One region of the Streptomyces sp. NPDC003011 genome, then DNA from elsewhere that is predicted to be linked to it. Evidence: predicted binding sites of a transcription regulator. Region 1 holds the regulator's gene; each other region holds the start of a gene.

Region 1 (6,371 bases):
GCAGAAGATGACCGTCACCGGCGGCTCCTCGCTGCCGAAGGACGAGGTCGACCGGATGCGCCAGGAGGCCGAGCAGTACGCGGAGGAGGACCACAAGCGCCGCGAGGCCGCCGAGACCCGCAACCAGGGCGAGCAGCTCGTCTACCAGACGGAGAAGTTCCTCAAGGACAACGAGGACAAGGTTCCCGGCGAGATCAGGACCGAGGTCGAGTCCGCGGTCGAGGAGCTGAAGGCCGCGCTCAAGGGTGAGGACACCGCCGAGATCCGTACCGCCACCGAGAAGGTCGCGGCCGTCTCGCAGAAGCTCGGCCAGGCCATGTACGCCGACGCCCAGTCCGCGCAGGCCGCCGGCGGCGCCTCCGAAGGCGCCCCCGCCGGTGACGCGAAGGCGGACGACGACGTCGTGGACGCCGAGATCGTGGACGACGAGCGCAAGGACGGTGCCGCGTGACGGAGGAGACCCCGGGCTTCGAGGAGAAGCCCGACGTCCCCTCCGGCGCCACCTCCGACGACGCCGAGCCGAAGGCCGCCCCCGCCCCGGGTTCCCCGGGCGAGGGGGCGGCCCCGGCCGGGGACGCTTCAGCGCAGATCGCAGGCCTGACGGCCCAGCTGGACCAGGTACGCACGGCGCTCGACGAGCGCACCGCGGACCTCCAGCGGCTCCAGGCCGAGTTCCAGAACTACCGCCGCCGGGTCGAGCGGGACCGGGTCGCGGTCAAGGAGATCGCCGTGGCGAACCTCCTGACCGAGCTCCTGCCCGTGGTCGACGACATCGGCCGCGCGCGGGAACACGGCGAACTCGTCGGCGGCTTCAAGTCCGTCGCGGAGTCGCTGGAGACCACCGTGGCCAAGATGGGCCTGCAGCAGTTCGGCAAGGAGGGCGAGCCCTTCGACCCGACGATCCACGAGGCCCTGATGCACAGTTACGCGCCGGACGTCACCGAGACGACGTGCGTGGCGATTCTGCAGCCCGGGTACCGGATCGGCGAGCGCACCATCCGCCCCGCGCGGGTGGCCGTGGCCGAACCCCAGCCGGGGGCACAGACGGTCAAGGAGGAGTCCTCGGACTCCGCCGAGGCGGCTGACGACAAGGAGAGCGGTGGCCCGGACGAGGGCTGAGCTTGAACCGAGAGGGCCGAGAAGAAAGGAGGGACGTCGAGGATGAGCACCAAGGACTTCATCGAGAAGGACTACTACAAGGTCCTCGGCGTCCCCAAGGACGCCACCGAGGCCGAGATCAAGAAGGCGTACCGCAAGCTCGCCCGCGAGTTCCACCCGGACGCCAACAAGGGCAACGCCAAGGCCGAGGAGCGCTTCAAGGAGATCTCCGAGGCCAACGACATCCTCGGCGACCCCAAGAAGCGCAAGGAGTACGACGAGGCACGCGCCCTCTTCGGCAACGGCGGCTTCCGCCCGGGGCCGGGCGCGGGTGCCGGCGGCTCCTTCAACTTCGACCTGGGTGACCTCTTCGGAGGCGGCGCCCAGGGCGGCGGGGCGGGCACGGCCGGCGGCTTCGGCGGCGGGCTCGGTGACGTCTTCGGGGGCCTGTTCAACCGGGGCGGCGCGGGCACGGGAACGCGGACGCAGCCCCGGCGCGGCCAGGACATCGAGTCCGAGGTCACCCTCAGCTTCACCGAGGCGATCGAGGGCGCGACGGTCCCGCTGCGGATGTCGAGCCAGCAGCCGTGCAGGGCCTGTTCGGGCACCGGCGACAAGAACGGCAACCCGCGGGTGTGCCCGACCTGTGTCGGCACCGGCCAGGTGGCCCGGGGTTCGGGCGGCGGGTTCTCGCTCACCGACCCGTGCCCGGACTGCAAGGGCCGCGGCCTGATCGCCGAGGACGCCTGCGAGGTCTGCCACGGCAGCGGGCGGGCCAAGTCGTCGCGGACCATGCAGGTCCGGATCCCCGCCGGGGTCGCCGACGGCCAGCGCATCCGGCTGCGCGGCAAGGGGGCGCCCGGTGAACGCGGCGGCCCGGCCGGCGACCTGTACGTCAGCGTGCACGTCGACGCCCACCCGGTCTTCGGCCGCAAGGGCGACAACCTCACGGTGACCGTCCCGGTCACGTTCGCGGAGGCGGCGCTCGGCGGCGAGGTCAGGGTGCCCACCCTGGGCGGCCCGCCGGTGACACTGAAGCTGCCCCCGGGCACGCCCAACGGACGCACCATGCGCGCCCGTGGCAAGGGCGCGGTCCGCCAGGACGGCACCCGGGGCGATCTGCTCGTCACCGTCGAGGTGAGTGTCCCGAAGGACGTGACGGGGAAGGCTCGTGACGCACTCGAGGCGTATCGCGAGGCGACCGCGGGCGAAGACCCGCGGGCGGAGCTGTTCCAGGCCGCGAAGGGAGCATGAGTCAGGTGGACGGTCGTCGACGCAACCCGTATGAACTGACCGAGGAGACCCCGGTCTACGTCATCTCGGTGGCTGCCCAGCTCTCCGGCCTGCACCCGCAGACGCTCAGGCAGTACGACCGTCTGGGCCTGGTCTCTCCCGACCGCACCGCGGGCCGGGGCCGCCGCTACTCGGCCCGCGACATCGAACTGCTGCGCACCGTGCAGCAGTTGTCGCAGGACGAGGGCATCAACCTGGCCGGCATCAAGCGGATCATCGAGCTGGAGAACCAGGTCGCCGCCCTCCAGTCCCGCGTCGCGGATCTGGAATCGGCCCTGGACGGCGCGGCGGCCGCGATGCAGCAGCGCGAGGCCGCCGTGCACGCCTCCTACCGGCGGGACCTGGTCCCGTATCAGGAGGTGCAGCAGACCAGCGCGCTGGTGGTGTGGCGGCCGAAGCGGCAGCAGGCGTCGGACTGACGGCCGGCTGACGCGCAGACGCGTCCGAAGGGGCCCGGAGGTTCGACCTGCGGGCCCCTTCCGCATGCGTTCACAGAAGACAGGGAGGGGTTGTGCGGGCCGTACAGTCCCGTAAGTGACCCCTCAAGGCCCGTGTCTTCACGGAAGACGCACACTTTAACGTTGGTATCTCAATAAGTGGTTGCTGCTTGACGCCCCGGGGGAGGCGGCGTTGGCTGCATTCACCTGGGTCGCATCGCACCCTCGTTCGGAAGGCAAGCGCAGTGAACACCCGTACCCGTCGTAGCGGCATGGCAGTGGCCGCAGGTTCTCTCACGCTTCTCCTGACCGCCTGCGGCGCGCTGGGAGTGACCGGGGACGCCAGCGAGGCCAGCCCAACGAAGGGGAACGACGTCACGGTGGGCTTGTTGCTGCCGGAGAAGGCGAACACCCGCTACGACAAGTTCGACTACCCGATCATCAAGGCCAAGGTCGCCTCGCTCACCGGAGACAAGGGCACGGTCGCGTACGCCAACGCCGACGCGAGCGCGAAGACGCAGGCCGCACAGTTGCAGAAGATGATCGACGATCAGGTCGACGTGATCCTGCTGGACGCGGTCGACGCGCACGCCATCGCGGGCGGGGTGCAGAAGGCGAAGGACGCGGGCATCCCGGTCATCGCCTACGACCGGCTGGCCGAGGGCCCGATCGACGCGTACGTCTCCTTCGACAACGAGCTGGTCGGCGAGGTGCAGGGCCGCTCCCTGGTCGACGCCCTGGGGTCGGGCATCGACACGTCCGACAAGGTCGTGATGATGAACGGCTCGCTCACCGACCCGAACGCCAAGCAGTTCAAGGCGGGCGCGCTCTCCGAGCTGGAGGGCAAGGTGACGATCGCCAAGTCGTACGACACCGTGGAGTGGAAGCCGGAGAACGCCGAGGCCAACATGGAGAAGGCGATCGGGGCGATCGGCGCGGACAACATCGCCGCCGTCCTCTCCGCCAACGACGGCATGGCCGGCGGGATCATCAAGGCGCTGAAGGCCGCGGGCGTCACCGACCTGCCGCCGATCACCGGGCAGGACGCGGAACTCGAAGCCGTGCAGCGGATCCTCACGGGCGAGCAGTACATGAGCGTGTACAAGTCCTACCCGCAGGAGGCCGAGGCCGCCGCCGAGATGGCGGTGGCGAAGGTCCAGGGCAAGGACATCCAGTTCGACGCCCTTGCCTCGGACCGGGTGGACAGCCCCACCGCCAAGGACATCCCCGCGCAGCTGGTCCCCGTGGTCGCCCTGACGAAGAACAACATCAAGAGCACGGTCGTCGACGACGGCATCTACAAGGTGTCCGACATCTGCACCGGCCCGTACGAGAGCGCCTGCGCGGCGGCCAAGCTGAAGTAGCCGACTGAAAGCAGCCGACTGAAGCAGCCGGCGAGCCCGTGCGGGCCGGTCCCTGACGCTCAGGCGCTCCGGTCCGCGAACGGGCCGTCCGTGGCGAACGCCAGCTCCGCGAAGCGTTCGCCGATACGGCGGTGGGTGGCGGCGTCCGGGTGGAGGCCGTCGGGCAGCGGCAGCTCGGCGTGGTCCTGCTCGCCGTAGAGTTCGCGCCCGTCCAGGTGGTACAGGTGCGGGTCGTCGGCCGCGCGCTGGGCGACGATCCGGGCCAGCTCGTCCCGGATGACGCTCAGGGTGAGCTTGCCGCTCGCGCGTTCCGCCGGGTCGCCCATGGCCCGGAACCGCAGCTGTCCGGCGCCGAGCGAGCCGAGGTCGGGGGCGCTGGGGCCGGGCGTGTCCTCGTGGAGGGGGCACAGGAGCGGCGAGACGACCAGCAGCGGGGTGCGGGGGTGCCCTTCGCGGACGGTGTCGAGGAAGCCGTGGACGGCCGGGGTGAAGGCCCGCAGCCGCATCAGGTCGGCGTTGACCAGGTTGATGCCCGTCTTGACGCTGATCAGGTCGGCCGGGGTGTCCCGCAGGGCGCGCGCGGTGAACGGGTCGAGCAGCGCGCTGCCGGCCAGGCCCAGGTTGATCAGCTCCACGCCGCCCAGCAAGGCGGCGAGCGCCGGCCAGGTGGACGTGGGGCCGGCCGCGTCCGAGCCGTGGCTGATGGAGCTGCCGTGGTGCAGCCAGACCCGGCGGCCCGGGTCGGGGGCGGGCTCGACGGGGGCGTCGGTGCGCAGCGCGACGAGCTCCGTCCTCTCGTTGTGCGGCAGCCATATCTCGACGTTCTTGTCGGTGTCCGGCAGGCCGGTGAAGCGGACGGTGCCGGGCGGGCCGGCCCGGTGTTCGGCGGTCCCCGCGGCCATGTCGACGGTGACGGTGTCGCCGCCGGCCACACTGCCCCGTCCCGCCGGGCGGCCGTCCACGAGCAGTTCGTACACGCCGTCCGGGCGGGGCGGGGCGCCCGCGTAGACCCGTTTGGTGGGGTGGGTGTCCAGCTCGACGGCGGTGGCCCGGGTGCGGAAGACCAGCCGTACGCCGGAGGGCTGGGACTCGGCCATGGCCAGCTGGGGGTCGGCGCACTGGGCGCGGGCCCGGGCGGGCAGCCGGTGGGGGAGCAGACCGTGTTCGGTGGGCTCCACGTCGAGGGCGCCGCGCAGGAGGTCCGCGGTGAGGGGTGTGGTGATCCAGGTCATGGTGTGGGCCAGCTCCGTAGCAGGGCGTCGAGGGCGTCCAGGATCCGGGTCCAGCTCTCCTGGCTGTCCGGGGCGCTGTGGCTGAATCCGCCCGCCAGCTCCAGGCTGACGTAGCCGTGGAAGACGCTGCCCAGCAGCCGGACGGCGTGGGTCTGGTCCGGCTCGGTCAGGTCGTAGCCGCGCAGGACGGCACGGGTCATCGCGCTGTGCCGGCCGCCGGCGCTCGCGGCCGCCGCCTCCGGACCGAGTCGGTACTGGGCCGCCGCGTAGCGGCCGGGGTGCTCGCGGGCGTAGTCGCGGTAGACGTCGGCCAGGGCGGTCAGCGCGTCCTTGCCGGCGCGTCCGGCGAGCGCGGCGGCGCCCCGGTCGGCGAGTTCCTCCAGGGCGAGCAGGGCGATCCGGGTCTTCAGGTCGTCCGAGTTGCGGACGTGCGAGTACAGACTCGCGACCTTGACGTCGAACCGCCGCGCCAGCGCGGAGACGGTCACCTGGCCGAACCCGACCTCGTCGGCCAGTTCGGCCCCCGCCCGCGTCAGCCGTCCGGCGGTGAGCCCTGCGCGTGCCATAGCCATCCTCCTGTCTGCCTGAAGCCATACTGCATCTTCCTAATAGTTTTAGGCAAACAGAATTCTGTTTTAGTTTCCGGTCGGCTGTTTCACGCCATCCGGGGAAGGCCCCTCGTTCGGGTAGCCCACCGGGCACCGGCGACCGGGGCCGACGGGTTCCGCAGGACGGGGAAATAACGGGTCGTACGGCTGTTTTCCGGCGGTGGTGGCGCGGGGAGCCGTGTTGCGGAGCCGGTCCGGTCCGCGCATAGTGGCGCTGCAAAAGACGCTGAACCGGGGGTGAACGGGGCGATGGCCGGGCACGGGACGGAGGAGCATCCCCACGGTGCCGACCGACTGTGCGACGCCGGGGACCGCGTGTATTCCCGGGCCGTGCGGCGC
Region 2 (6,371 bases), on a different contig from region 1:
AGGGCTGGACCAACGGCGGCCTCCGGCCTCTTCACCACCCGGCGTTCTCCGCTCCGCCAGCCGACTGTGGACCGCCCGCACCGCTGGACCGTGTCGTCGCCTCGCCCACGGCTGACGCGCCCGGGCGAGGCGGAGGCCCGGGCCTCCCTCACGGGACCCGGGCCTCCCCTCGTCCGATGCCCGCGGGCGAGGCCCGCTGCCGGACACCGGCGTCACGCTGCCACCGGAACCTCCGACGCGGCTCCGCTGGTCGCCGGGGACAGCGCCAGCTCCAGGACCTGGCGGACGTCCGTGACGGCGTGGACGTCGAGCTTGTCCAGCACCTCCGCCGGGACGTCGTCCAGGTCGGGCTCGTTGCGCTTGGGGATGATCACGGTCGTGACCCCCGCGCGCTGGGCGGCGAGCAGCTTCTGCTTCACCCCGCCGACCGGCAGCACCCGCCCGGTCAGCGACACCTCACCGGTCATCGCCACGTCCGTACGGACCAGGCGTCCCGACAGCAGCGAAGCCAGTGCCGTCGTCATCGTGACGCCCGCGCTCGGCCCGTCCTTCGGCACCGCGCCCGCCGGGAAGTGGATGTGCACCCCCCGGTCCTTCAGGTCACCGACCGGCAGCTCCAGTTCGGCTCCGTGCGAGCGCAGGAAGCTGAGCGCGATCTGCGCGGACTCCTTCATCACGTCGCCCAGCTGGCCGGTCAGCGTCAGCCCCGCCGCACCCGTCTCCGGGTCGGCCAGCGACGCCTCGACGAACAGCACGTCACCGCCCGCGCCCGTGACCGCGAGGCCCGTCGCCACGCCCGGCACGGCGGTCCGCCGCTCCGCCGGGTCCTGGGCGGACTCCGGCACGTGGTGCGGCCGGCCGATCAGCTCGCGCAGGTCCTCGTCCCGGACAGTGAACGGCAGCTTCCGCTCGCCCAGTTCCTCCTGCGCCGCGACCTTGCGCAGCAGCCGCGCGATGGACCGCTCCAGGGTGCGGACACCGGCCTCACGCGTGTACTCACCGGCCAGCTTGCGCAGCGCGCTCTCGTCGAGCCTCACCTCGTCCTCGGCGAGACCGGCCCGCTCCAGCTGACGCGGCACCAGGTGGTCCCGCGCGATGACGATCTTCTCGTCCTCGGTGTACCCGTCGAGCCGGACCAGTTCCATCCGGTCGAGCAGCGCCTCCGGAATGGCCTCCAGCACATTGGCCGTGGCGAGGAAGACGACGTCCGACAGGTCCAGCTCGACCTCCAGGTAGTGGTCCCGGAAGGTGTGGTTCTGCGCCGGGTCGAGCACCTCCAGCAGGGCGGCGGCCGGGTCGCCCCGGAAGTCGGACCCCACCTTGTCGATCTCGTCGAGGAGCACCACCGGGTTCATGGACCCGGCCTCCTTGACGGCCCGCACGATCCGCCCGGGCAGGGCGCCCACGTACGTACGCCGGTGCCCGCGGATCTCGGCCTCGTCCCGCACACCGCCCAGCGCGACGCGCACGAACTTCCGCCCCATGGCGTGCGCCACGGACTCGCCCAACGACGTCTTGCCCACACCGGGCGGACCGACGAGCGCGAGCACGGCACCGCCACGCCGCCCGCCGATGACCCCCAGTCCCCGGTCGGTACGCCGCTTGCGCACCGCCAGGTACTCGGTGATCCGCTCCTTCACGTCCTGGAGCCCGGCGTGCTCGGCGTCCAGCACCGCCTTGGCGCCCTGGATGTCGTACTGGTCCTCGGTCCGCTCGTTCCACGGCAGCTCCAGCACCGTGTCGAGCCAGGTCCGGATCCAGGACCCCTCGGGCGACTGGTCGCTCGCCCGCTCCAGCTTCTCGACCTCCTTGAGAGCGGCCTCGCGGACCTTCTCGGGCAGATCGGCGGCCTCGACGCGCGCCCGGTAGTCGTCGGACTCCTCACCCTCCGACTCCCCGTTGAGCTCGCGCAGTTCCTTCCGTACGGCCTCCAGCTGACGCCGCAGCAGGAACTCCCGCTGCTGCTTGTCGACGCCTTCCTGGACGTCCTTGGCGATGGTCTCGGCGACGTCCTGCTCGGCGAGGTGGTCGCGCAGGTGCTGGGTGGCCAGCTTCAGCCGGGCCACCGGATCGGCGGTCTCCAGCAGCTCCACCTTCTGTTCGGTGGTCAGGAAGGGCGAGTAACCGGAGTTGTCGGCGAGGGCGGACACGTCGTCGATGGCCTGCACCCGGTCGACGACCTGCCAGGCACCGCGCTTGCGCAGCCAGGCGGTGGCCAGGGCCTTGTACTCCTTGACGAGCTCGGTGACCTGCCCCGGCAGGGGATCGGGCACGCTCTCGTCGACGCTGGTGCCCTCGACCCAGAGGGCGGCGCCCGGACCCGTGGTCCCCGCACCGATCCTCACCCGCCCCCGGCCGCGGATCAGCGCACCCGGGTCACCGTCGGCCAGCCGGCCGACCTGCTCCACGGTGCCGAGCACACCGGTGCCGGCGTACGTCCCGTCGATGCGTGGCACCAGCAGCACCTTCGGCTTCCCGGGTTCCGACCGGGCGGCGGCCTCGGCGGCCTCCACCGCGGCGCGGACGTCGGCGTCGTTCAGGTCCAGCGGTACCACCATCCCGGGCAGCACGACCTCGCCGTCGAGCGGCAGCACGGGCAGGGTGAGCGGTGTGGACGTCGAAGCCATGATCTCCCCTTCGGCAGTCAAGTTGAGCTGTACCGACTCAATGCATGTGGGCCCCTGATTGTTCCCCGCCCGCCGTTCGCTGTGAGCGATCAGATGCCCTACGGGACTTGGACCCCCGGCGGTCCCGGCCCACGACGCGAGCGAACGCATCCCGACACACCCCCACCACAGGCCGCCGCAGGCATCCCCCACCCGAACAGCCGCACCAGCACACCGCCAACTCCGGTCATCCGCCCCCAGGTCATCGCCCCCAAGCCCGCGCCTGCCCCCAATGCCAAAATGGCCCGATGCCCACTCCGTACGACATTCCCCACGACGTCCCCGAAGTGCTGGACCGCCGCGAGGGCCCCCACGGCGAGGTCGTGCTGCGCCGGCACGGCGAGTTGCTGCAGATCATCGCCAACGGCTGCTTCCTGATGGACACCTCGGACGGCCGCTCGGAACGGCGGCTGGTCGACGCGGCACTGGACGCCCTCGGCGAACGAGCCGAGCCGAGCGTGCTGATCGGCGGACTCGGCGTCGGCTTCTCGCTCGCCCATGCCGCCGCGCAGGCTCGCTGGAGCCGCATCACGGTGGTGGAGCGCGAGGCCGCGATCATCGACTGGCACCGCGAGGGGCCCTTGTCCGCCCTCTCCGCCGAGGCTTTCGCCGATCCGCGCACCGAGATTGTGAAAACCGATCTGGTCGCATTCGTCAATGAGACATGCGACACGTTCGACGCGCTGTGCCTGGACATCGACAACGGCCCCGACTGGACGGTCACCGAGGGCAACGACGGCCTGTACTCACCCGCCGGACTCACAAGCTGCGCAAGGGTGTTGAAGCCGGGCGGGGTACTGGCGGTGTGGTCGGCCAAGCCCTCGCCTGAATTCGAGGGAACCTTGCGGAATGCCGGGTTCCGACAGGTGCGTACCGAAGAGATCACGGTTGCCCGGGGCGTTCCCGACGTCGTGCATCTCGCCGTCCGACCTGGATAGCAAAGGCGCGGTAACTCCCCGTACTCTGCTTCCCTGACGCCGATCATTCAAGCGTCAAGCGCAGTCATGCGCAGACAAGGGATCACCCCACTGGTTCCGGAATTGCACACCTCAGGGGCGGGCGATGGAGCAGACACACACCTCCCACAACGGCACGGCGGCGACCCCGGGCGCACAGCGCCGGGTCCTGGTCGTCGAGGACGACCCGACGATCGTGGACGCCATCGCGACCCGTCTGCGCGCCGAGGGATTCCTCGTGCAAACGGCGGTCGACGGTCCGTCCGCGGTGGACACGGCCGAGGCCTGGCAGCCCGATCTGCTGATCCTCGACATCATGCTGCCCGGCTTCGACGGTCTGGAGGTCTGCCGACGCGTCCAGGCCGCCCGGCCCGTGCCGGTGCTGATGCTGACCGCGCGCGACGACGAGACCGACATGCTGGTCGGGCTGGGCGTCGGCGCCGACGACTACATGACGAAGCCTTTCTCCATGCGGGAGCTGGCGGCACGTGTCCACGTGCTGCTGCGCCGCGTCGAGCGGGCCGCGCTGGCCGCCACCACACCGCGCAGCGGCATCCTGCGCCTCGGCGAGCTGGAGATCGACCACGCGCAGCGCCGGGTACGGGTGCGCTCCGAGGACGTCCACCTGACGCCCACGGAGTTCGACCTCCTGGTCTGCCTGGCGAACACCCCGCGCGCGGTGCTCTCCCGGGAGCAGCTGCTGGCGGAGGTGTGGGACTGGGCCGACGCCTCCGGCACCCGCACGGTCGACAGCCACATCAAGGCGCTGCGCCGGAAGATCGGCGCCGAGCGGATCCGCACGGTGCACGGCGTGGGGTACGCCCTGGAGACGCCGACGCCATGAGCGACGGGCCGGCCGGTCGGAGAAGCCCCAGGGAGCCCTGGGGAGGCGTGAGCCCGTACTCGATCAAGACCAAGCTGGGCGCGCTGGTGGTCACCTCGGTGCTGATCACCACCGGTCTGTCGATGATCGCGGTGCGCACCCAGACGGAGCTGCGCTTCATCACGGTCTTCTCGATGATCGCCACACTGCTCATCACGCAGTTCGTGGCACATTCGCTCACCGCGCCGCTGGACGACATGAACGCGGTGGCCCGGTCCATCTCGCACGGCGACTACACCCGCCGGGTGCGCGAGAACCGCCGGGACGAGCTCGGCGACCTGGCCCAGACGATCAACCGCATGGCGGACGACCTGGAGGCCCAGGAGAGCCAGCGCAAGGAACTCGTGGCGAACGTCTCGCACGAGCTGCGCACACCGATCGCGGGACTGCGCGCGGTGCTGGAGAACATCGTCGACGGTGTCACCCAGGCCGACCCGGAGACCATGCGTACGGCACTGAAGCAGACCGAGCGGCTCGGCCGGCTGGTCGAGACGCTGCTGGACCTGTCCCGGCTGGACAACGGGGTCGTACCCCTGCGCCGGAGACGGTTCGAGGTGTGGCCGTACCTGTCGGGCGTCCTGAAGGAGGCCAACATGGTCGCTTCGGCGCGCGCGGGCATCGCTTCCGGATCCGGCAGCCACACCCGCAACGACGTCCATCTGCACCTCGACGTGTCCCCGCCGGAGCTGACCGCGCACGCGGACCCGGAGCGGATCCACCAGGTGGTGGCCAACCTCATCGACAACGCGGTCAAGCACAGCCCGCCGCACGGCCGGGTCACGGTCAAGGCGCGGCGCGGGGCCCTGCCCGAGTCCCTCGAACTGGAGGTTCTCGACGAGGGTCCCGGCATTCCCCGGTCGGAGTGGCACCGCGTCTTCGAGCGGTTCAACCGCGGCAGCGTGAACCGGCCGCACGGTCCCGGCAGCGACGGCGGCACGGGGCTCGGTCTGGCCATCGCCCGCTGGGCGGTGGATCTGCACGGCGGCCGGATCGGAGTGGCCGAATCCGAGCGGGGTTGCCGGATTCTTGTCACCCTTCCGGGACTTCCCTCTCGGCCAAGTTGACGTAAAGTTCGAAGCGGAGCCACAAGATCCACGGGCGTCCGCCGTGGCGGACACGTGTGATCAGGCACAGGCCCGCGCGTACGTCGCGCCGTGGCCGGGCCGAGCCATCCCCGTTGAAGCGGAACCACGCTTGTTTCCCGCCATTTTCACCCCCGAAACCCGCGCTTAGATGTGACTTACACGACGATGAACGGGCCCGGCCTGACCTTCCCGGTCGGGGAGGCGTAGCCTTTATTCCCGCTGTCCATCACCTTGTGAAGCGGAAGAGGGCGGTTGCCGCCGTGTCGCCACAGTCCCCCAGTAACTCGAGCATCTCGACCGACGACCAAGCCGGGAAGAACCCCGCTGCGGCGTTCGGTCCCAATGAGTGGCTCGTCGACGAGATCTATCAGCAGTACCTCCAGGACCCGAACTCCGTAGACCGAGCCTGGTGGGACTTCTTCGCCGATTACAAGCCGGGCGCGGCCGTCGCCTCGGCTCCGGCGGGTACTGCGGCCACGGGGGCCGCAGGAACCACCACCACCCCGGCCCAGCCCACGCCCGCCGCCCCAGCGGCCCAGGCACCCGCCGCCCCGGCTCCGGCCCAGGCCGCGGCTCCGGCCGCCCCGGCACCCGCGGCGAAGCCCGCTGCCGCGGCTCCGGCGCCCGCCAAGGCCGCCGCGCCCGCTCCGGCCGCTCCGGCCGCGAAGCCCGCCGCCGCGAAGCCGGCGGCCAAGGCCGAGCCCGCGGCGTCCTCGGACGGTCCCGAGATGGTGACGCTGCGCGGCCCCGCCGCCGCGGTCGCGAAGAACATGAACGCCTC
Region 3 (6,371 bases), on a different contig from region 1:
CACCGTGCCGGGCCTCGACGAGGACGGCTTCGTCGCCGCCGCCGAGGACGCCAAGGTCAACTGCCCCGTCAGCCAGGCCCTGAAGGCCGTACCGATCACGCTGTCCGCGAAGCTCACCTGACCGGCCCCGCGACGGACACGCCACGGGCCGCCCCTGCCGGCAGGGGCGGCCCGTGCGCCGGGCCGGTTCACGGACACCGGCCCGGGTAGGTAACGGACACCGGCCCGGGCAGGTAGCGGACGGCGGCGGAAGGACGGGGACGGTGGCGGGAACCTCCAGCGGGGCGGCGGTACTCGACTCCGCGACCCGTGAACTGACCCGCGTCGTCCTGCTGTTCAGCCTCGACGGCCGGGCCCGTCCACGGGGCACCGCCTGCGGCGCTCTCGTCGACCGGCTCGACTTCGGCCGCTTCGAACCCCATCTGAGGTCCAGCGAAGCCGTTCTGCCCGTGCCGGTGCTCACCGCCCGCCTGGCCCCCGAGGACCTGCGCCCGCCGCACGGCGACCACGGCCTCGCCCTTGCCGGCGGCGACCTCCTGGTCCTCGCCACCCCGCGCGGCGACGTGACCCTCGTCGTGGACTGCCGGTTCGCCGCCGACACCGCGCCCGACGCCCTCGCCGCCTGGCTCGCGGCCACCTGCTTCGACCGCCGCTCCCTGCGGCTCGGCGACCGGCCGCTGCTCGACGTCGTCAACGAACGGCTCGCCCTGCCGGCGCCCCTCGCCTACGGCCAGAACGTGCACCAACTCGTCTTCCCCGGCGGCCGGCTGCTGCGCGGCCTGCTGTCCGCCGACCTCGCCGACGCCGCCCGCAGACCCGCCCTGCTCAACGAGATCGTCTACCGCGGCCGGATGCCCGCGCACCGCGCGGCCGACGCCGAGGACACCCTGCCGCCCAACCTCAGGAACCACGGCGTCGCCCTCTCCGCCCACGGCCGCGGTGTCTCCGTGCAGGCCGGCTGGGCGCCGCACGTGGAGAACGGCCTGATCCTGGTCGCCGTCGGCATGGTCTCCGCTCTCGCCGTCCTCCAGCGCACCCGGCTCGCCGCCTTCGAGACGATGCGCGCCAACGAGCGGGCCCCGATGTCCGACTCGCCGTACGAGGTCCGCTCCCTCATCTCCCGGCTCTCCGCCGGAGTGAACGAACTCCAGCTGGACCTGGCCTTCGGCGTGGAGGCCTACGTCGACAGCCTGCTAATCCCGGAGATGCTCATGGAGGCCTTCCAGTCCTCCCTGCGCGACACCCTCGGCATCCGCGACAGCCTGGAGAACTCCGCGCGCATGGTCGAGCGGCTGACCTCCGTCATCAGCGCCCGCTCCGCCGCCCTGGACGCCGAACTCGCCGAACGCGACGACCGCCGCGACCGCACCGTCTCCGCCCTGGTCGCCGCGGCCACCCTGATCGCGCTGCCGCCGACCCTGCTGCTGACGTTCTTCGGCGTCAACGGCACCGACGTCCGCTCCGACCGCTCCATCCTCGACCTCAACACCTACGGCACCGCGTACGCGCTGGCCTGGCTTCCCTTCGTCGTCCTCGTCCTGATCGGATACGTCCTGCTCCGCCGCGTCAGCAGACGCTCCGGCTCCCTCCTGTCCCCGCCCGACGGCCGGCCCGCCCCGGTGCCCGCGCCCCGATCCCCGTCCGGGAGCTGACGAGACGATGCCGCCACGACCCGCCGTGTCCGCACACCGGGGCGGATCCGAACACGCCGCCGCCGCCACCCGACAGGCGTACGAGGACGCGATCCGGTCGGGCGCCGAGTACGTCGAGTTCGACATCCGGCGTACCGCCGACGGCGTCCTCGTCGTCTACCACGACCCCCGCGTCGGGCCCGCCGGCCCGCCCCTGTCGGCGCTCACCCACGCCGAGCTCAGCGAGCGGGCCGGGTACGCCGTCCCGGCCGTGGACGACGTCATGTCCCTGATCGCCGGGAAACTGGTGGGACACCTGGACCTGAAGGAGACCGGGTACGAGCGTGCGGTGATCGACCGGGCCGTCGCCCTGCTCGGCGTGGACGGTTTCGTCGCCACCACCCTGGAGGACCGTTCCGTCGCCGCCATCGCCCGCAGCTTCCCCCGGGTCCGTACCGCCCTGTCCCTGGGCCGCGACCGCAAGGAGATCGCCCCGGCCCGGCTGACCCGCACCCGGCTGAGCGAGCTGCTGCCGATGCGGCGGGTCCGCGCCTGCGGCGCCACCGGAGTCGCCGTGCACCACCGGCTGGCCCGCGCCGGCGTCCTGCGCGAGGCGGCCCGGCACGGCCTGTTCACCCTGGTGTGGACCGTCAACGAGGACCTGCCGATGCGGGCTTTCCTGGCCGATCCGCGTGTCGACGTCCTGGTCACCGACCGCCCCCGCCGCGCCCTCGCCCTGCGCGGCGCCCGCCGCGACGAACACCCGCTCGGGCACCCGTCCCCCTGAACCGGGGAACCCGTCCCCCGAACCCGGTACCCGCCCGCCTGGCCGGGGTACCCGTCCCTCCGCGGGAGGCGCCCTTGACAAGAGCGCACTCAAGTTTTGTGCTGGAGTGCGGGAAGCTCCCTGCCGGCGGAAGGGGACAGCGATGGGACGTGCGGTCGGAATCGATCTCGGGACCACGAACTCGGTGGTGGCGGTGCTGGAGGGGGGCGAAGCCACCGTCGTCGCCAACGCGGAAGGGGCCCGGACCACACCGTCGGTCGTGGCGTTCGCCAAGAACGGCGAGGTGCTCGTCGGGGAGGTCGCCAAACGGCAGGCCGTGACGAACGTCGAGCGCACCGCCCGCTCCGTGAAGCGGTACATGGGCGACACCGCCTGGCGGTTCCCGCAGGAGGGCTCCGTCGACGGCACCCGCTACCGGGCGCAGGAACTGTCCGCGCGGGTGCTGCAGAAACTGAAGCGGGACGCGGAGTCCTACCTCGGCGAGGACGTCACCGACGCCGTGATCACCGTACCGGCGTACTTCGACGACGCCCAGCGGCAGGCCACCAAGGAGGCCGGGGAGATCGCCGGCCTGAAGGTTCTCAGGATCATCAACGAGCCGACCGCCGCCGCTCTCGCCTACGGCCTCGACCGGGGCGAGGAGCAGACGGTCCTCGTCTTCGACCTGGGCGGCGGCACCTTCGACGTGTCGCTGCTGGAGATCGGCGACGGCGTCATCGAGGTCAAGGCCACCAACGGCGACACCCGTCTCGGCGGCGACGACTGGGACCAGCGGATCGTCGAGCACCTCGTGAAACGCTTCAAGGGGCAGTCCGGCATCGACCTCGGCAACGACAAGATGGCCCTGCAGCGCCTGCGCGAGGGCGCCGAGAAGGCCAAGATCGAACTGTCCAGCTCCTCCGAGACGACGATCAACCTGCCCTACATCACCGCCTCCGCCGAGGGCCCCCTCCACCTCGACGAGAAGCTGACCCGCGCCCAGTTCCAGGAACTCACCGCCGACCTCCTCGACCGCTGCAGGACCCCCTTCCACCAGGCGATCAAGGACGCCGGAGTGAAGCTGTCCGCGATCGACCACGTCATCCTCGTCGGCGGCTCGACCCGGATGCCCGCCGTCACCGGCCTGGTCAAGGAACTCACCGGCAAGGACCCGCACAAGGGCGTCAACCCGGACGAGGTCGTCGCCGTCGGCGCGGCCCTCCAGGCGGGCGTCATCCGCGGTGACGTGAAGGACGTCCTGCTTCTCGACGTCACCCCGCTGTCCCTCGGCATCGAGACCAAGGGCGGCATCATGACCAAGCTCATCGAACGCAACACCACGATCCCCACCCGCCGTTCGGAGATCTTCACCACCGCCGCCGACAACCAGCCCTCGGTCGGCATCCAGGTCTACCAGGGCGAACGGGAGATCGCCGCGTACAACAAGAAGCTCGGTGTCTTCGACCTCACCGGTCTGCCGCCCGCCCCGCGCGGCGTCCCGCAGATCGAGGTCGCCTTCGACATCGACGCGAACGGCATCATGCACGTCTCGGCGAAGGACCTCGCGACCGGCCGCGAACAGAAGATGACCGTGACCGGCGGCTCCGCCCTCCCCAAGGACGACATCGACCGCATGATGCGGGAGGCCGAACAGTACGCGGAGGAGGACCGCAAACGCCGCGAGGCCGCCGAGACCCGCAACCAGGCCGAACAACTCGTCTACCAGACCGAGAAGTTCGTCCGCGAGAACGAGGACAAGGTGCCCGCCGACACCAGGGCCGAGGTCGACTCCGCGGTCGCGGAGCTCAAGCAGCTCCTGGAGCAGAACGCCGAGACGACCGCCCTGCGCACCGGCGTGGAGAAACTCGCCTCCGTCAGCCAGAGGATGGGCCAGGCCATGTACGCCTCCGCATCCGCCTCCGGCGCTGGTGCCGGCGCCGGCACCGAGGACACGTCCGAGCAGCCGAGCACGTCGGACGAGGAGGGTGTGGTGGACGCGGAGATCGTCGACGACGAGAAGGACCCCAAGGACCCCAAGGGGGACTCGGCCTAGGACCCGCCCAGCCCGGAATCGGCACCGCTCACGGGCGCGCCGTCCCGCTGCGGTGGGCCGGCAGCGCGGCGCACACGGCGTCCAGGACCGTGGCGTACGGCGTACCGAGGCCGGTCAGCCGGGACCGCAGCCGCTCCAGGCCGTCGCGGTGCCCCGTGAGCAGGTCCGTGTCACCGGTGCGGGCCGTCAACTCCAGGACCGCGGGCAGGAAGTCGGGCCGTTCCCCGTCCGCGCACCGCAGTCCGTGCGCCCGGTAGACCTCCTCCAGGCGGACCGGCGACATGCCGCGCCGCCGTGGGTCCCCGTCCCGCCACCGGCCCAGATGAAGGCTCTGCCGGTCGTCGGCGTCGAAGACCCGCACATAGTGCGCGGCCAGTTCCGGTGCCGGGGTCACCGCCGCGTGGTCGGTGAACTCCCGCAGCTGCGGGGCCGCTTCGCGCAGCAGCGGCAGCCGGGCCCGGAAGTCGTCGTCCGGGTACGTCAGGCACAGCGCGGCCGCCTGGTACAGCACCGCGTCCGAGGGCATCGGGCCTCCTGCGCGTCGTCGGTGGTCCGCCGCCGGCGCGGCGCTCCCGCACCCGCCCGTGGCTGCTTCGAACCTAGGGCCGGACGAGGAAGCGCACCCGTTCACCGCACCCGTACGGGTCAGGGCCTGCGGGCGACCCCCGCGCAGACCGGCACGATGCCCTGCGCCTGCGCCGCCACGTCCCCCGGCCCCGGCCGCCACCCGGAGACCGGGACCACCCCGGGCCCGAGGAGCTCCAGCCCCTCGAAGCCGTGCACATACGTCGTGACCACGGTGGCGTCCACGGCGAGGATCCGGCGGGCCGGTTCCTCGTCCACCGGGTCGTTGTCCGTGCCGCCCAGCCACCGGTCGCAGACCCGGGCCGGGTGCGGCCGGCTGGTGTCGGCAGGAGGGGGGCGCGGCGTCGGATCCGGTCATGCGGGGACTTCTCCCCGGCCGGGTGCCAGAGGGTGCCGTACGTCGCTCAGAAGTCCTCGCGGCGCTCCCGCAGGAGTTCCTTCGTGCGCTCCGCCGAGGCCGCCCGCGCCGACATGTGGTCCAGGACCTCCAGATGCGTGGCGACCTCCTTGCGGGAGTCGAGATACAGCGCGCCGGTGAGGTACTCGGTGAACACCATGTCCGGCAGCTGCGGCTCGGCGAAACGGAACAGCGAGAAGGGCGCGTACGTGCCCGGATGCGGGCCCTCCTCGAACTCCGCGACCTGCAGCGTGACCCGGTCGCGCTCGGCGAACCGCAGGAGCCTGTCCAGCTGGTCGCGCATGACCTCGCCGCGGATGCTCACCGGCCGCCGCAGCACCGTCTCGTCCATGATCACCCACAGGTGGGGCGGGTCCTGCCGCTCCAGCAGCCGCTGCCGGGCCATGCGCAGCGACACATGCCGCTCGATCGTCTCCGACCCCGCCTGCCCGATCGTCCCGGCCTCCAGCACCGCGCGCGCGTAGTCCTCGGTCTGCAGCAGACCGGGCACGAAGTGCGGCTCGTAGGAGCGGATGATCCGGGCGGCGCCCTCCAGGCTCACGTACAGGCTGAACCAGTCCGGCAGCACATCGTGGAACCGCTGCCACCAGCCCGGCTGGTTCGCCTCCTCGGCCAGCGCGACGAACGCGGCCGTCTCGTCCGCGGTGACGCCGTACGTCTCCAGCAGCACCTGTACATACGGGATCTTCAGCGCGACGTCGGCCATCTCCATCCGCCGAACCGTCGCGGGGGCCACCCGCAGTACCCGCGCGGCCTCCTCCCGTCCGAGGCCGGCCGCCTCCCGCAGTTCCTGCAGGCGTCTGCCGAGCACCACCTGACCCACGGTGGGCGCGGGACGCCGCTCACTCACGCCACGCCTCCCTACGCGTCGAAGTCCGCGTGCAGTGTGTCATGTTCCGCTCCCGGTCTCATCAGTCT

Evidence for each region. Region 1 encodes HspR, which represses chaperone genes until heat shock. Its sites were predicted from a motif close to TTGAGNNNNNNNNNCTCAA; they were not measured.
Region 2: lon (endopeptidase La) is a predicted target of HspR. The motif match lies at 2,650-2,668, and genes of this name have one in related genera.
Region 3: dnaK (molecular chaperone DnaK) is a predicted target of HspR. The motif match lies at 2,493-2,511, and genes of this name have one in related genera.

Annotation. Positions count from the first base shown of each region.
Region 1 covers NZ_JBSFTY010000084.1:2,401-8,771, forward strand. Annotated here, with positions in the region: gene dnaK (molecular chaperone DnaK) at 1-451, shown strand, start outside; gene grpE (nucleotide exchange factor GrpE) at 448-1,119, shown strand; gene dnaJ (molecular chaperone DnaJ) at 1,162-2,352, shown strand; gene ACWD0J_RS32710 (heat shock protein transcriptional repressor HspR) at 2,358-2,810, shown strand; gene ACWD0J_RS32715 (sugar ABC transporter substrate-binding protein) at 3,101-4,192, shown strand; gene ACWD0J_RS32720 (SGNH/GDSL hydrolase family protein) at 4,252-5,424, opposite strand; gene ACWD0J_RS32725 (TetR/AcrR family transcriptional regulator) at 5,421-5,990, opposite strand; gene ACWD0J_RS32730 (LuxR C-terminal-related transcriptional regulator) at 6,282-6,371, shown strand, end outside.
Region 2 covers NZ_JBSFTY010000018.1:27,868-34,238, forward strand. Annotated here, with positions in the region: gene lon (endopeptidase La) at 213-2,627, opposite strand; gene ACWD0J_RS12160 (spermine/spermidine synthase domain-containing protein) at 2,915-3,604, shown strand; gene ACWD0J_RS12165 (response regulator transcription factor) at 3,729-4,466, shown strand; gene ACWD0J_RS12170 (HAMP domain-containing sensor histidine kinase) at 4,463-5,569, shown strand; gene ACWD0J_RS12175 (multifunctional oxoglutarate decarboxylase/oxoglutarate dehydrogenase thiamine pyrophosphate-binding subunit/dihydrolipoyllysine-residue succinyltransferase subunit) at 5,851-6,371, shown strand, end outside.
Region 3 covers NZ_JBSFTY010000049.1:11,003-17,373, forward strand. Annotated here, with positions in the region: gene ACWD0J_RS24530 (OsmC family protein) at 1-121, shown strand, start outside; gene ACWD0J_RS24535 (hypothetical protein) at 264-1,652, shown strand; gene ACWD0J_RS24540 (glycerophosphodiester phosphodiesterase family protein) at 1,660-2,418, shown strand; gene dnaK (molecular chaperone DnaK) at 2,561-4,450, shown strand; gene narJ (nitrate reductase molybdenum cofactor assembly chaperone) at 4,479-4,976, opposite strand; partial or broken gene ACWD0J_RS24555 (SAM-dependent methyltransferase) at 5,096-5,224, opposite strand; gene ACWD0J_RS24560 (helix-turn-helix domain-containing protein) at 5,440-6,303, opposite strand.